DNA from 2 places in the Pseudarthrobacter sp. LT1 genome. Region 1 is predicted to be linked to the other one. Evidence: riboswitches for the same ligand, from Rfam matches in the RefSeq annotation. Region 1 holds a riboswitch; the other holds the start of a gene.

Evidence for each region. A riboswitch is a leader RNA that binds a small molecule or an ion and turns the genes downstream of it on or off. The one in region 1 is predicted to bind cyclic di-AMP.
Region 2: another riboswitch for cyclic di-AMP. It lies ahead of VIK36_RS21470 (glycoside hydrolase family 16 protein); the one in region 1 lies ahead of VIK36_RS12140 (C40 family peptidase).

What each region holds. Positions count from the first base shown of each region.
Region 1 covers NZ_CP141830.1:2,582,408-2,589,950, reverse strand. The annotation lists gene VIK36_RS12155 (mycothiol transferase) at 26-550, shown strand; gene VIK36_RS12150 (ribonuclease Z) at 543-1,490, shown strand; gene VIK36_RS12145 (protein adenylyltransferase SelO) at 1,474-2,937, shown strand; gene VIK36_RS12140 (C40 family peptidase) at 3,045-3,890, opposite strand; cyclic di-AMP (ydaO/yuaA leader) riboswitch at 3,894-4,064, opposite strand; gene VIK36_RS12135 (hypothetical protein) at 4,317-5,132, shown strand; gene VIK36_RS12130 (TraR/DksA family transcriptional regulator) at 5,154-5,513, shown strand; gene VIK36_RS12125 (DNA alkylation repair protein) at 5,510-6,040, shown strand; gene VIK36_RS12120 (DUF1810 domain-containing protein) at 6,061-6,507, shown strand; gene VIK36_RS12115 (glucose 1-dehydrogenase) at 6,562-7,455, opposite strand.
Region 2 covers NZ_CP141830.1:4,568,602-4,576,144, reverse strand. The annotation lists gene VIK36_RS21490 (hypothetical protein) at 1-827, shown strand, start outside; gene VIK36_RS21485 (aminoglycoside phosphotransferase family protein) at 824-1,837, shown strand; gene VIK36_RS21480 (oligosaccharide flippase family protein) at 1,850-3,337, opposite strand; gene VIK36_RS21475 (glycosyltransferase family 4 protein) at 3,334-4,527, opposite strand; gene VIK36_RS21470 (glycoside hydrolase family 16 protein) at 4,650-5,753, opposite strand; cyclic di-AMP (ydaO/yuaA leader) riboswitch at 5,757-5,908, opposite strand; gene rpsF (30S ribosomal protein S6) at 6,297-6,602, shown strand; gene VIK36_RS21460 (single-stranded DNA-binding protein) at 6,675-7,250, shown strand; gene rpsR (30S ribosomal protein S18) at 7,376-7,543, shown strand, end outside.

The DNA of each region.
Region 1 (7,543 bases):
CCCGGCCCGCAGTGGAGGGAGTCCCATGCAATCCAAAGAACTGCTGCTGGAGGCCTTCGATCGCCTCCCGGTCCTGGTCCGGGAAGCCCTCGACGGGCTTGACGCGGCGCAGCTGCAGCGCCGTCCGGGTGGCAACGGCAATTCCATCGCGTGGTTGATCTGGCACTCGGGCCGGGTGGAGGATGCGCAGGTAGCCTCGTCTGCGGGCCTGGAACAGGTGTGGACGGCGGAAGGTTTCGTGAAGCGCTTCGGCCTTCCCCTGGGGGAACGCGACACGGGCTACGGCCACTCCAGTAAACAGGTGGACGCCGTCAGGGCGCCGCGGGAGCTGTTGCTGGAGTACTACGATGCCGTCCACCGGCAGACCGCCAAGGTCCTGGAAGACATTGCTGATCCGGACCTGGACCGCGTGGTTGACAGGCACTGGAATCCGCCTGTGACCCTCGGAGTGCGGCTGGTCAGCATCCTGGGGGACTGCCTTCAGCACCTCGGCCAGGCCGCCTACGCCAAGGGGCTGCACGCCGGGACGGCAGGCGCCGGCGGTGCGTGAACTGGTGGTATTGGGCACCGCCTCACAGGTCCCCACCAGGACCCGGAACCACAACGGCTACTTTCTGCGCTGGGACGGCGAAGGGCTGCTTTTCGACCCCGGCGAGGGAACCCAGCGCCAGATGATCCACGCCGGCGTCGCGGCCAGCCACATCAACAGGATCTGCCTCACGCATGTGCACGGAGACCACTGCTACGGGCTGCCGGGAGTCCTGTCCCGGATGGCCCTCGACGGTGTGGCACACCCGGTCCACCTGCACTATCCGGCGTCGGGTGACCCGGTGGTCCAGGCCTTGGTGGCCGTGGGTTCGCCCGGCATCGACCTGCGGCTCCATCCGCATTCGGGGGCCGGGCCCGTGGCGGACTGCCTGGAGGTGCGGCCACTGAGGCACCGCATCGAGACATACGGCTACCTGATGACGGAGCCTGACGGACGCACCTTCCTGCCGGAGCGGCTCCAGGCGGCAGGAATCGGAGGCCCGGACGTGGGCCGGCTGCAACGCGACGGCGTCCTTGGGGCAGTCAGGCTGGAGGACGTGAGCGTACCCAGGCCGGGCCAGCGCTTCGCCTTCATCATGGACACCGCGCCGTGCCCCGGCGCCGACGACCTGGCGGACGGCGCTGACCTGCTGGTCACCGAGTCAACGTTCAGCGACGACGACGGCGTCCTGGCACGGCAGTACCTGCACCTTACTGCCGGGCAGGCCGGGGAGTTGGCGGCGTCCGGCGGGGTCCGCACCCTGGTGCTCACCCATTTCTCCGCACGGTACGGTGACGACGTCTCCGTGCTGGAACAACAGGCGCAGGCACGGGCCCCAGGGGTTACCGTGATCGCCGCCAACGACCTTGACCGCATCCCTGTTCCGCGGCGGCGGCAACCAGCGGGAGAAGCAGCGGGCCCAACAACGGCGATAGGGTTTAACCATGACGGCAGCAGCTGAATCCACGGTCACTCTCGATGGCCGTTTCGCCCGGGAACTGGCGGAACTCGCCGTGCCCTGGCAGGCCGAGGAAGCGCCCAGCCCTGAGCTCCTCGTCCTGAACGAGAAGCTGGCAGCGGACCTGGGCCTCGACCCGCAATACCTGCGCAGCCCCGAGGGTGTGCGGCTCCTGGTGGGAAACCACGTGCCGGCCGGTGCCACACCCGTGGCGCAGGCGTACGCCGGACACCAGTTTGGCGGATACTCGCCCCTGCTCGGCGACGGACGGGCCCTGCTGCTGGGCGAGGTCACTGACCGGGCCGGCCGCCTCCTGGACGTTCATCTCAAAGGTTCGGGGCGAACGCCCTTCGCCCGCGCCGGGGACGGCCGTGCCGTCGTCGGGCCCATGCTGCGTGAATACATTGTCAGCGAGGCCATGCAGGCACTGCACATTCCCACCACCCGGTCGCTCGCCGTCGTGGCCACCGGGCGGCAGGTCCGGCGCGATGACATGCTGCCCGGCGCCGTTTTGGCGCGGGTGGCAAGCAGCCACCTGCGCGTAGGCAGCTTCCAGTACGCGCGCGCAACCGAAAATATGGACCTCCTGAAACGGCTGGCGGACCACGCCATCAGCAGGCACTACCAGCACGCCGCTGATGCCGCCAACCCCTACCTCGCTCTGTTCGAGGCGGTCGTCTCTGCCCAGGCGGAGCTGGTGGCCCGGTGGATGCTGGTGGGCTTCGTGCACGGGGTCATGAACACGGACAACATGACCATCTCCGGGGAAACCATCGACTACGGCCCGTGCGCGTTCATGGACGCCTTCAACCCGGCCGCCGTCTACAGTTCCATCGACGTCGGCGGACGCTATGCCTACGCCAACCAGCCGGTCCTTGCCGAATGGAACCTGGCCCGGCTCGCCGAGGCCATGCTGCCGCTGATTGACCAGGACCAGGAAAAAGCCGTGGCCCCGGCGGTGGAGGTACTGGGCGGCTTCCGCGGTCATTACAGCGAGGCATGGACCCGCGGGATGACGGGCAAGTTGGGCCTGGGCGGCGTCGATGAAAGCGGCGCCGCCGGGGCCCTGGTGGATGATGTCCTCGACATCCTGAAGGACGGACCCGTGGACTACACCTTGTTCTTCCGCAACCTGGGCAAAGCGGCCCGCGGGGACCTCCGTCCCGTGCGCGGCATGGTCCTTGACCTGGCCGCCCTCGATGCCTGGCTGGAGCGGTGGCAGGCGCTGCAGCCTGACGCGGAGCTGATGGACAGCGTGAACCCGGCCTACATTCCGCGGAACCACCTTGTGGAGGAGGCGCTGTCCGCTGCCACCGGCGGAAACCTCGCTCCGCTGCAGCAGCTGCTGGAGGCGGTCAGTGAACCCTTCACCGAGCGGCCCGGGCTGGAACGTTACCTGCAGGGGGCGCCCGACGACTTCGGCAGCTACATGACCTTCTGCGGGACCTGACCGAGGCGGCCCGCGGGGTAAAACGACAGGAGGGTGGCAGCCGGTATTCCCGGCTGCCACCCTCCTGCTTCGTCCGGCGCCGCCAACGGCGCCGGACAGTGCGAAGACTAGGCTACGCGCACAGCGGAGTAGCCGCCGAGCCAGCTGATGGAGTGCACCTGCGTGTCGAAGCCGTTGACGCCGCCGCTGACAACCTGGCCGTTGCCTGCGTAAACGCCCACGTGGCCGGAGGTGATGATCAGGTCACCGGGGGCGGGAGCGCCTACGACGGTGCCGTACTGGAAGAACTGGGTGGGGGCCAGATCGCCCACGGACTTGCCGACGGAGCGCAGAGCCTTCTCGACCATGGCGGTGCAATCCTGCTTGAAGCCCAGCTGGCTGTAGGCCGAGGCGAGGATCGCAGCGCCGGTGCCCGTGCCGGTGGTGGATGCCACCGGGGTGGCCGAGGCGTAGGACATGTTCATGCCGGTGTTCGCCGGTGCGGTGGCGGCTGCGGCCTGCACGGGTGCTGCTGCAGGGGCGGGCGCCGGGGCGGCGGTGTAGCCTGCGCCGGGAATCTGGATCTGGTCGCCCGGGTAGATGACCGAGGACAGTCCCAGGCCGTTGGCGGACAGCACGCCGTTGAGGCTGACGCCGTAGGCTGCTGCAATGGCGCCGAGGGTGTCGCCGGAAACGACCGTGTGGACGTTCCCTGCTGCTGCGGCGGGGGCTGCGGCCGGGGCGGCAGGAGCCGAGGTGGCCTGGACGCTGGTCTGCTCAGTGGTGTCCGGGGCGGATACACCTGCATGGGCCGGGGCGCCGACTCCGAAGGCAATGCCGGATGCCGCAGCAACGGCGAGCGCGGGACGGCCCAGGGAGCGGGCCTGGGACTTGGCTGTTACTGCGAGGCCCTCGAGCACAATGGAGCGGGCCGGGGTCGCGCGGTGACGGGCAGTGGTTGAAATTTTTGACACGGTTGATCGCCTCTCCCATGCCTGCGGGGTGAGCTGTCGGGTTCGGGCTGGAGATACCCGGCCGGAAGCAACCCCGCGATGTGCGGAGGCGCTATCGACTTAACCCCAAGGCCACAAGTGGCCGCGGAAACTTGGTTCCCCCGTCCCTGCCAACTGGAGCGGTTGAATCCCATGATCAGCGGCAGGGCTCGGCATGCTGACGGGAATGTCCCGTCTGAGAGGGACACCAAAAGACCATAACCCACGTGCGGCGTGATTGTCACATTTGGATAACATACGAGGTTGTTCTCTCGCATTGGGCAAACGTCTGGACATACACCGCGAGCCAGGGCCTGACCTCAGGTGATACTTTGCCCGTGAAGCACGGTAACAATGTGGAAACAGGCCCCTGCCCTGCGCCCAATCCCGACGGTAAGCTTCGGGACCATGCGCCCGTTCGTGACCTTGGGGAGGCTCCCCCTTGACGGGGGCCTCATGGCGGTTGCCCTGGCCACCCTGGTCAGCAATGCTGCGGCCGCCGAAAAGACGGCCACCGCGCTCACCGCACAGGAAAAGGCCGCCAAGGGCGAGCGGGAACGCCTGTCCGGGGAAGCGAAAGCAAAACTGGACGCCGCACGTTCTGCCCAGGCTTCGCTGGCCGGGCAGGTCGCGGAGGAGCAGCGGCACGGCACTGAGCTGACCGCCCAGCTCGCCACGCTGAAAGGTACGACGGCGGCCATGGAGGGTGGGTACCGGCAGGGCTGGGCTGCACTGGCTGCCTATGAGGCGGCCCAGGCGGCCAAGCGCGCCGCCGCTGAGGAGCAGGCCCGCGGACAGGCGGAGGCCGCAGCCAAGGGTGCCGCAGCGGCAGCCCGGCAGCCCCAGGAGCCCGCACCCCGTGCCGACCCTGCCCAGGCCAATCCGGCCCAACCCGGTCCGGCCCCCGGCGCGGTCAATGATCCCGCCGGGGCGAAAAGCTACGCGTCCGGACGCCTGCCCGCCTACGGGTGGGGCCAGGGCCAGTTCCTGTGCCTGGCCCAGCTGTGGACCAAGGAGTCCAACTGGTTGACCACCGCCACCAACGCCTACTCCGGAGCCTATGGAATTCCCCAGGCCCTGCCCCCGGGGAAGTACGCCAGCGCCGGCGGCGACTGGCTCACCAGCTATCGCACCCAGATCGAATGGGGCCTGGGCTACATCCGTGACCGCTACGGTTCACCGTGCGCGGCCTGGAACCACTCCGTAACCCTGAACTGGTACTGACTGACGCGTTAGGCTGTCTCCATGCCAGATTTCGAACGGTTCCGTGCGCTGCTCGAAGAGGAGCGGGCGCGGCGCCTGGCACTGTTGCCGGCGCTGCGGGCGGACATCGAGGCAGCAAACTCGGCGCGCCAGGGTTCCAATGTCGACGACGAGCACGATCCCGAGGGTGCCACCATCGCCTTCGAACTCTCACAGGCCTCTGCGCTCCTGAAACAGAGTTCGGCGGGCCTGGACCAGATTGAAGCGGCGCTTGCCCGGCTGGCGGCGGGGACCTATGGAACCTGCGCCGTATGCGGGGAGCCCATCGCCGAGGGCAGGCTGGAAGCCCGCCCGTGGACCCCGTACTGCATCCACCACGCGGCGTCCGGGCGCGGGCGATGACCGGTACGGCGGACGTTGTGTCCGCGGCGGCGGATTTCGTGGACCGGACCCTGCAGAACGAGGGCGCCTGGTACCGGGCGGACGACGTCGGGGCACGGCTGGGCGGGGTGCTTGCCTCTTATGGTTCCTCTGTGGGGGCCGTTCGCGGGACCGTGCGCGATGCGCTGCGGAAGTTCAAGGACCTGGACCATGACGGCACGGTCATGCTGGCCTCCGCCCTGTGGGGCCAGCCGCGGCCCGGTTCCCGGCCGGTGTTCGAGCGCCGCCTGGCAGCGGTGGTCCTGCTGCAGTCACGGGTGCGGCTGCTCCGTCACTCTGACCTGACCCGGCTGGAGGGTTTCCTTCGCTCCGCGCAGGCAGCGGACCTGACCGGGCCCCTTCTCGCCGACGTCCTGGTCCCGTTGCTGGCGGGGCTGGGGGAGCGCGAACGGCAGCGGGCAGGCGTTGTCGTGGCGCGGTGGCGGGAAGACCCGGACCCCCAGCTGCGGGCGGCGGCCGACGCCCTTGAAAAAGACTTGACCATTTGAAACGTACCGAGGAGATCCCCATGAATGAGCCGTTTGACCTTGAGCGTTTTGTTGCCGCGCAAAACACCGGCGGAACCTATGAGCAGGCGCTGGGCGAACTGCAGGTCGGCCGGAAGTCCGGGCACTGGATGTGGTTTGTCTTCCCGCAGATTGCCGGGCTGGGACAGAGCGCCACCTCCCGCAAGTACGCCATTTCCTCGCTGGCGGAGGCCCGCGCCTACCTGGACCACGAGGTGCTGGGCCCGCGGCTCCTGGAGTGCGCGCTGGTCCTGGCAAACCACGCCGACCAGTCCGCCGAAGACATTTTCGGCGGTATCGACGCCAGGAAGCTCCGCTCCAGCATGACACTGTTCCTCCGGGCGGCGCCCGGAGAAACAGTGTTCAAGACCGTCCTGGCCCAGTTCTTCAACGGGGAACCGGACCCGGCCACGGACGAGCTCCTGGCCGGCCAGGACGCGGCCGGCTGAAACCCGGCTTCTGTCCCGCTGCTGCGCGGGGGGGTACGGGGAGCCCAGGGCGCGCTAAGGCGTGGGGCTGCCGCCGTTGACATTGAGCGTCTCGCCCACCACGTAGCTGGACTCGGGCGAGGCCAGGAAGACATAGGCGGGGGCGAGCTCGGCGGGCTGGCCCGCGCGGCCCAGGGGAGTGGACTGGCCAAACTCCGGCAGTTCCTCCTTGGGCTGTCCGCTGCTGACCTGCAGGGGCGTCCAGATGGGCCCCGGGGCCACCGCATTCACCCGGATCCCCTTGGGCGCCAGCTGCTGGGCCAGGCCCTTGGTGAAGTTGTTGATGCTGGCCTTGGTGGTGGCGTAGTCCACCAGCGTGGGGGACGGGTTGTAGGCCTGGATCGACGTGGTGTTGATGATGGTTGAGCCCGCCGGCATGTGCGGCACGGCGGCCTTGGTCACCCAGAACATGGCATAGACGTTGGTCTTCAGGGTGTGGTCGAACTGCTCGTCGCTGATGTCCTGCAGGTCCTCCTGCGCAACCTGTTTCCCGGCATTGTTGACCAGGATGTCAACCCCGCCCAGGACGGCCACCGCCGTGTCCACCAGGTCCCGGCACACGGCGGAGTCCTTCAGGTCGCCGGGGACCTTGACGGCCTTGCGGCCGGCGGCCTCAATGATTCCGGCAATGCGGGAGGCGTCCTCCTCTTCCTGCGGCAGGTAGGAAAGCACGACGTCGGCGCCCTCCCGTGCAAAGGCGATCGCCGTCGCTGCCCCGATGCCTGAGTCCGCGCCGGTCACGATCGCCCGGCGGCCTTCCAGCCGCCCGGTGCCCCGATAGGTCTCTTCCCCGAGGTCGGCCTTGGGCGCCAGTTCCGCATCAAGCCCGGGCTCAGGCTGGTGTTGCTTGGGCGGGGAGATCTTTTCGTAGGCAGTCACGGGATTACGGAAGGTGTACTGGTCAGTCATGGTGGTACTCCTGTTCGTGCGGGACGCGGGCTGGTTCATCGCCCGGGATGGTGAAGCAGCCTGGGGCTGCCGAGGGCAACCACTGGAA
Region 2 (7,543 bases), 2.0 Mb from region 1:
AACACAGCCCGGAGCTCCTGGAATCGTGGCGGAACGACTACCTCCGGCTGGCAGGCCGGCTTCCCGGCAGCCGGGTGGTTGATGCGGCCCAGCCGGTGGAGGCCGTGCAGCGGGTGGCTACCGGCATCATCTGGGACATGTGCTCCCCGGCTGCCGGGAGGGCAACCACCGCAAGGCGCGCCCTGCACCGCACCACCGCCGTCGGCCCCGCTTCCCCGAGCCCCGCCGCGGCGGAAACCGTCGCCGGCGAGGCCCTGTCCCTGCACCTTTGGCGGCTCCTGGACTGGCGGTTCCTGCTTCCGGTCCTGCAGCCGCGCACCCTGGGCTTCGCCGGAAGGGTGAGTGCGGAAACAGAATCGGCACTGCGCCTGCTGGACCCGCAGGCTGTGCGGCTGGACGAGCCGGACACCGGGCCGGGCGGAAGGACATGTGACGTGGTGCTGCTGGCCTCGCCGGGCCCCGGCCAGATCGAAAGCGCCGGCTTGGCACTGGAACCGGGAGGCTGGATTTGCGTGGAGGCCAGCCGCTCCCTGCTCCAGCGTTCCGGACCCCGGACGCTGAGAGGGTGGAAGCGGACGCTGGAGCGCCGGGGGTACCAGGACGTTGCCTTGTACTGGAACGCCCCCAACCGGGAGCGGACAGCCAGGCTGGTTCCGGTCCGGTCCGGCGTGTCCATCCGGGACACCCTGGCCCTGCGCAAGGATGTGCGCTTCGGGGCCCTCAAAGCGGCTGCGGTGCACATGGCCCTGGCACTGCATGTCTTCGACCTCCTGGTCCCCGAGGGCACCGTCACGGGCCGGCTTCCGGAGAGGATTGCGGAGCGATGAGCTTCATAGACCAGTTCCTGCGGGACCACTTCGACGAGTTCGCCCTCGACCAGTACGGCCTGGGCAAGCGATGGGAGACTCTGCTGCTGACCCCGCGGTTTGCAACCTCCCGGCACGTGGTGGCCCTGGTCTTCCCGTTCCGGCACAGCGAACCGGCCCTGGTGGTGAAGGTGCCGCGGCAGCCCGGGGACAACAGCGGCGTCCGCCGTGAGGCGGCCATGCTGGCCCAGCTCTCCGCCGCCGTCCGCGACTCAGGCGCCGGTGTTCCACGACTGGTGGGAATCCGGGACGTGGGGCCGTACACGGTCCTGGTCGAAACTGCGTTGACCGGCCTGCCGCTGGATCCCAGGACGGTGGCAGCGGACCTGCCTGCCGCCGTCGCCACCGGAGCCGCATTCGTGGGGGCACTTCCCTGCACGCAGCCCGCCGCCGGCAACGTGGACTGGTACCAGCGCGCCGTTGCCGCGCCATTGGCGGCCCTGGAAGGATTGGCCGGCCCGGATGCCCGGACGAATGAGCTCGTTGGGCGCACGCACGAACTCCTTGCCCCGCTGCGCAGCTCGCAACTGCCCGCGGTCATCGAACACGGCGACCTGAGCCATCCCAACCTGCTTGTTAAACCCGGCGGCGCCCTGCAGGTCATGGACTGGGAACGCTCGCTCACGGATGGAGTCCCCGGGCACGACCTGGTGTTCTACCTCCAGTACTTGAGCGAATCCAGCGAGCAGGCGTTCGCCCGGGAGGCCCAGATGGCGGCCTTTGACAAGGCCTTCGGGAAGGGCGGCTGGGCGCTGGAGCCGCTGTCCAGCCACCTTGGCATGCGGGGAGTGGACCACTCACTCCTCCCGCTGCTGGTCATCGCCACGTGGGCGCGTTCCACCGCCACGCTTGCCGACCGGCTGGCGCAGGAGGCGGAGGCTGATCCGACGCAGGGAAACGGGAAAGTCCGGGCCGCCCTCCAGGCGGACAGGGACTTCTGGTTGTGGCGCCATGTTGTGGAAGCCGCGTAGGGCGGCCACCCGCTAGGAGGTCCGGCTGTCCGCCGCTCCCGGGTTTTCGTGGTTGTGCCGGAAAAGACCCAGGATCTCGTCGTGCAGGTCCCGGTAGCCGAACCGCAGCACTGCGTATACCGCGCCCACTCCGGCCACCACCATGACAACCAGCGTGGGGACCGGTCCCAGGGCATGCCGTGCCAGGTTGACCAGGCCCCCCAGGCCCACCGCGGCGCCGCACACCAGGCCCGGAGCGGCGGCCCGCATCATCCGGCGCATCCTTGTGCCCATGACCTTGGCGGCTACTGCCTGCATGCCGAAGGCGAAGACCACGGCCACCACCATCTGGGCGCAGGCGACACCTACGATGCCCCACTGGGTGGCGAAGATCAGGGCCGGGAGGAGGACCACCAGGCGGACCACGGAGATCCAGATGGACAGACCGGGGCGGCCCATCGCCTTGTAGACATCATTGGCCCCGGCGCCCAGGGAGCGGGCGGCCGCGTACAGGGCCAGGAATACCAGGGGCGTGACCGATTCCTCCCATTGCTGCCCGAAAAGGACCGGGACCAGGACGGGTGCCACCACGGCCAGGCCCACACCTGCCGTGATGCCGTACAGCGCCTGCACGGTGACACTCTTCAGGTAGCCGTCCCGCAGCCGCTGCCGGTCGCCCCGGACCTGCGTGTACAGGGGGAACAGGACGGTGGACAGGACAAAGAACACGTTCAGGATCAGGGCCTCCGGCAGCCGGAACGCGAGGGTATAGAGACCCAGGGCGTGTGCGCCCAGCACAATGCCGATGACCAGGTAATCGACGTCGAAGATCGCCCTGGCAAGCATGGTGCTGCCGGCCACGGGAGCGCCGAAGCGGACGTTTTCCCCGATGGCGCTTTTGCTCACACGCCAGATTTGCCAGGGCGCCTCGCGGCGGACCAGGAACCAGCAGGTGGCGGCATAGGCCACGGACCCGGCAGCCGTTCCGACGGCGAGTGACCAGGCGCCGTGGCCGGTGAACGCCAGGTAAAGGGTCACCGTTCCCATGGTTGCGGCGCGCAGTACCGGAGCCGCCGTGAGCTGCCTGAACTTCAGGTCCCGGCGCATGATGGCTTCCGGGACGGCGCCGCAGGCCGTGGCAAACACCGAAACGCCAAGGACCTGCACCAGCGGGGCCACGCCGTCCAGCCCAAGAAGGTCCTCCACCGCGTCAGCAGCAAGCAGGGCGGCCAAGGCCAGCACTGCGCCCAGGGCAACGGAAAGCAGCAGCGCCGATCTGGCGATGACCGGTGTCTTGGGCAGGTAAACCAAGGCCTGTCCCACCCCGGCATCGGCGATGGTTTCGGCGTAGGCCATCAGCACCAGCGCCAGGGCGACCAGGCCGTATTCCTCAGGCGAGAGCAGCCGTGCCAGGACCACCGTGGTCACCAGCACGATCACCCTGCCCGAGGCGAAGGCGAGCCCCTGCCACAGGGCTCCCCGGACTCCCTTGCGCTCCAGTTCCCCCGGCGCGTACGTCATGGTTGCCTGTTCGTCCGGGTAAGCTCCCCCGCGGGGGATAAACCAGCCATGGCCGCATGGACTTCCGCCAGGTATTCGCCTGCCACGGTGTCCCAGGTGCGGACTGCGCCTGCGGCCGCCGTTCCCGCAGCGCCGTGGGAAGGCCCGGGCGGATGCTTGGGAGCGGTGAGGTGTTCCACCACCTCGCGGACAAGTGCATCCTGGCTGTCCCGAACGGCCAGCAGCGGATGCGCGGGAAGTTCCCTCGCGGCCACCGGGGTGGCCACCACGGGCAGACCCGCGGCGAGGGCCTCCAGGACGGAGTTCCGGATTCCTACGCCGTGCTCGTCCGGGAAAACCGCCACATCCGCCCCCTGGAACACGTCCAGGATGGAAGGCACGTTGGCCAGGATGTCCACCCGGGGTCCGGCCAGCGCCTGCACCGCCGGTGTGGGGCGCCGCCCTGCGATGACGAAGCGGGCGTCCGGGACCTCCCGCCACACCAGCGGCGCGATCCTGTTGACCAGTACCGTCGCGCTGTCCGCGTTGGGCGCGTAGTTCAGGCTGCCCGCGAAGCACACCACGGGGGCCTTCCGCTCCCGGCGGGGACCGGTGGCCACCGCCGTGCCGTTGGGGATGCTCGTGACCGCCCTGCCGAGCGTGGCGGACCAGGCCGCTGCGTCCTGGGCTCCGACGGTCAGGAGCCTGGCCCGGGGCGGCAGCTGCCGCTCAGCGCGGGCGGCCAATTGTTCGCGCAGCCGGTAGGCGGGCCGGAAGGTGCGTGCGATCGCGGTATCCATGCCGGCCCGGATGGACCAGGGGTCCACTGTCTGCAGCACCAAGGGACCGGTGATGCAGTGGGACAGGAAAAGGGCGTGGGGGCCATGGATCAGGGTTGCGTCCCGGCTTGCGGACAACCGGGCGGCGGCTGCGCGGGCAGACGGGGTGGACCGCCGGTGTTTTCCCAGTCCCGTAAGGCCGCCCATGGAGCGGGCAAAGGCCGAAAGTTCTTCCCGCGGGGCCAGTTCGTACACGGTATCGCAGCGGTTCCTGATTTCTGCCGGAACCGGAACAGGACCCGAGAAGGTCAGCAGCGTGACGGCAACGTCAGGGGGGAGGTGCAGGATCACTTCGTACGGGATCATCGAGCTTCCATCCCCCAGTTCCGGATCCCGGTTGGGCACGCTTTCCGTCACGTACAGGAGCTTCATTGCAAGAGTGTACTGGATCACATAGTCCCCGGAGGGTTGCTTTAGGCAACCTTGAGGGAAGCCGAAAAAGGGCGACGGCGGGAGGTTCCGCCGTCGCCCTTCTTACCTGGGTGCGTGGCCTGCTACTGCCAGGCGCGCACGTAGTCCACCATCATCTGGGACGGTGCGCCGTAGGCCGGGTTCGTGGAGGAGGCGCCAACATTCAGCACGATGTACTGCGGGGCATTTCCGTCGTCGGTGGGGTAGGACTTGACCTTTACGCCGTCGAAGTACACGTCCGAGGTGTTTGGCATCCGGTGCAGGCCAAAGGTGTGGTACTCGTTGGCCCAGTTGCCGCCCACGCCGCCCTGGTTGTGGGAGCCGGAACCGGAGTGGTAGTTCACGGTCATCCTGGCCTGCAGCACCTCGGCGATGTCATTCTCGCCGGTGGCCGGCCACGACTGTCCGGTGGTCCAGAAGGCAGGCCAGTTGTAGAGGCCGTTGGCGTTGCCCGGGAACTTGATCCTGGCCTCGACGTAGCCGGTGGTGAACTGGAAGCCGGTCCCCGCCCCGCCCCTCGGGTTGGTGGATACCAGTCCGCCGGAGGTGGATGAGCTGAGGCCCAGGGCCAGGTTGCCGTTGGCCACGGAGACGTTCGCCGGGCTGGTGGAGACCTTGTTCATGGTTCCGCAGCCGGGGGAGAACCAGCAGCCGGACCACTTCGCGGCGTCCAGTCCGGCCCCGTTGAACTCGTCGGCGAAGGTCATGGTCCAGTTCCCGGGGACCCCGGCGGGCGCAGGCGTCCCGCTGCTTGCCAGCTGTGCCGCTGCCGGCGCCACTGCGATCGGGGATTCGGAGGGAGGGGCAGGCGCGGCGGGTGCCGGCACTGCCGCGGGGGCAGGTGCCGGTGCCTCTGCCGGGGAAGGAGCGGCGGCAGGAGCGGCCTCGACTGCGGGGACGGGCGTTGGAGCGGGAACCGGAACGTCCGGAGTTTGGCTGGGTACGGCGCTGCCGGCATCCTCGGCACTTGCCACCCGCGCCACATCCGCGGTTCCGTCACCGTGGGTCAGGCCCAGGCCCAGGGAACCTAGGCCGAGGAGTGCTGCGGCAAGACCGGCGGCAAGAGGCCAGCGACGGCGCGCCTGGGCTGGAGCACCGGACCGGGAGGCCGGGGATGTCCCGGCAGGATCTATCTCATTTTGATAACGGTGCGCTGGGTTGGCGCTGCCTTTGCGGGGTGCGGGCATGGAAAAGCTACCTCTCATCGCCTGCGGAGTTAGCTGTCGGGTTCGGATGAGGGCATCCGGCCGCGGGTTGCGGCTTCACCCCAAGGGCGGGCACGTGGCCTCGCCCGGGACGCTCGGGTCCCCCGCCTCTGCCTGGTATCTGGTGTTAATCACGGACGCGGCAGAGTTGGGCGGCATCCGGGACTGGAGCCGGCTGGGGGCGGCCCCCGGACGACCGTACACGAAAGGGCTCCAAGAATCACAATTAGGTAACGGACCTCACTGCGTTGGCGTGGCGCTGCCCGGTCGGCGAAAGTGCATTGGTAACGGACGCCGCTGGCTGCAGGTTTTCCACATGGCTGAACCTCCGGCTGCTGCCCACCTCCAGCGGGGCTAGCCTTGGGTCAAGCGCGAATCGCCTATCGGGTCCAAATGCACTAGGATATTGAAGTCTGTGCTGCGTCCTGCCTCCGTTCCGGCGGCAAGGCATTGCACGGAATCGCAAATGAACCTCCTGTTACGGAAATGCCGTAACCGCTTAGCCCAAAGGAGGTGGGTTCACATATGCGTCCTTACGAATTGATGGTAATCATCGACCCCGAGGTCGAAGAGCGTACCGTTGAGCCGTCGCTTCAGAAGTTCCTGAACGTCATCACCAACGATGGTGGAACCATCGAAAAGGTTGACATCTGGGGCCGTCGCCGTCTGGCTTACGACATCAAGAAGAAGTCCGAAGGTATCTACGCCGTGGTGAACTTCACCGCCAAGCCGGAGACCGCCAAGGAACTTGACCGCCAGCTGTCTCTTAACGAGACCATCATGCGCACCAAGATCACCCGCCCCGAAGAGCAGAAGGTTGTTGCTGAGTAATTCAGCACCGTCTTCATTCTTTACCCCGCAGGAAACGCACTCTTCACCCAGGATCGAACAAGGAGGCAGTAGATGGCAGGCGAGACCACCATTACGGTCATCGGTAACCTCACCAATGACCCGGAATTGCGGTTCACACCGTCAGGTTCGGCAGTAGCGAACTTCACCATCGCTTCCACCCCCCGCACCTTTGATCGCCAGTCCAACGAGTGGAAGGACGGGGAAACCCTGTTTCTCCGCGCTGCCGTATGGCGTGAAGCAGCCGAGAACGTCGCCGAATCCCTGACCAAGGGCATGCGCGTGATCGTGACCGGCCGCCTGAAGAGCCGTTCCTACGAAACAAAAGAAGGCGAAAAGCGCACCGTTATCGAGCTTGAGGTCGATGAAATCGGCCCCAGCCTGCGCTACGCCAATGCCAAGGTCAACCGCACCCAGCGCTCCGGCGGACAGGGTGGCGGCGGCTTCGGCGGCGGCAACAGCGGCGGTGGCTTCGGAGGCGGCAACTCTGGTGGAAACCAGGGTGGCAACTCCGGTGGAGGCTGGGGCGGCGGCAACCAGCAGGCTGCACAGGACGATCCCTGGGCTACGCCCGGTGTATCCAACGCAGGCGGCTGGGGCAACGGCCCCGATTCCGAACCTCCCTTCTAAAACCCAAATATCGGCCCGGCTCCGGGACTGCCCGGGTGCGCCACGCACCCAAGGCACTGCCGCCGTCGGACCACCACCATCCCGTGGATCAACATCCACGGGCTCCCTAGAATAGGAGCTCCACGATGGCTAAGGCTGAACTCCGTAAGCCCAAACCAAAGTCCAACCCCTTGAAGGCCGCTGACATCACTGTCATCGACTACAAGGACGTAGCATTGCTGCGCAAGTTCATCTCCGACCGCGGCAAGATCCGCGCCCGTCGCGTCACTGGCGTCACGGTGCAGGAACAGCGC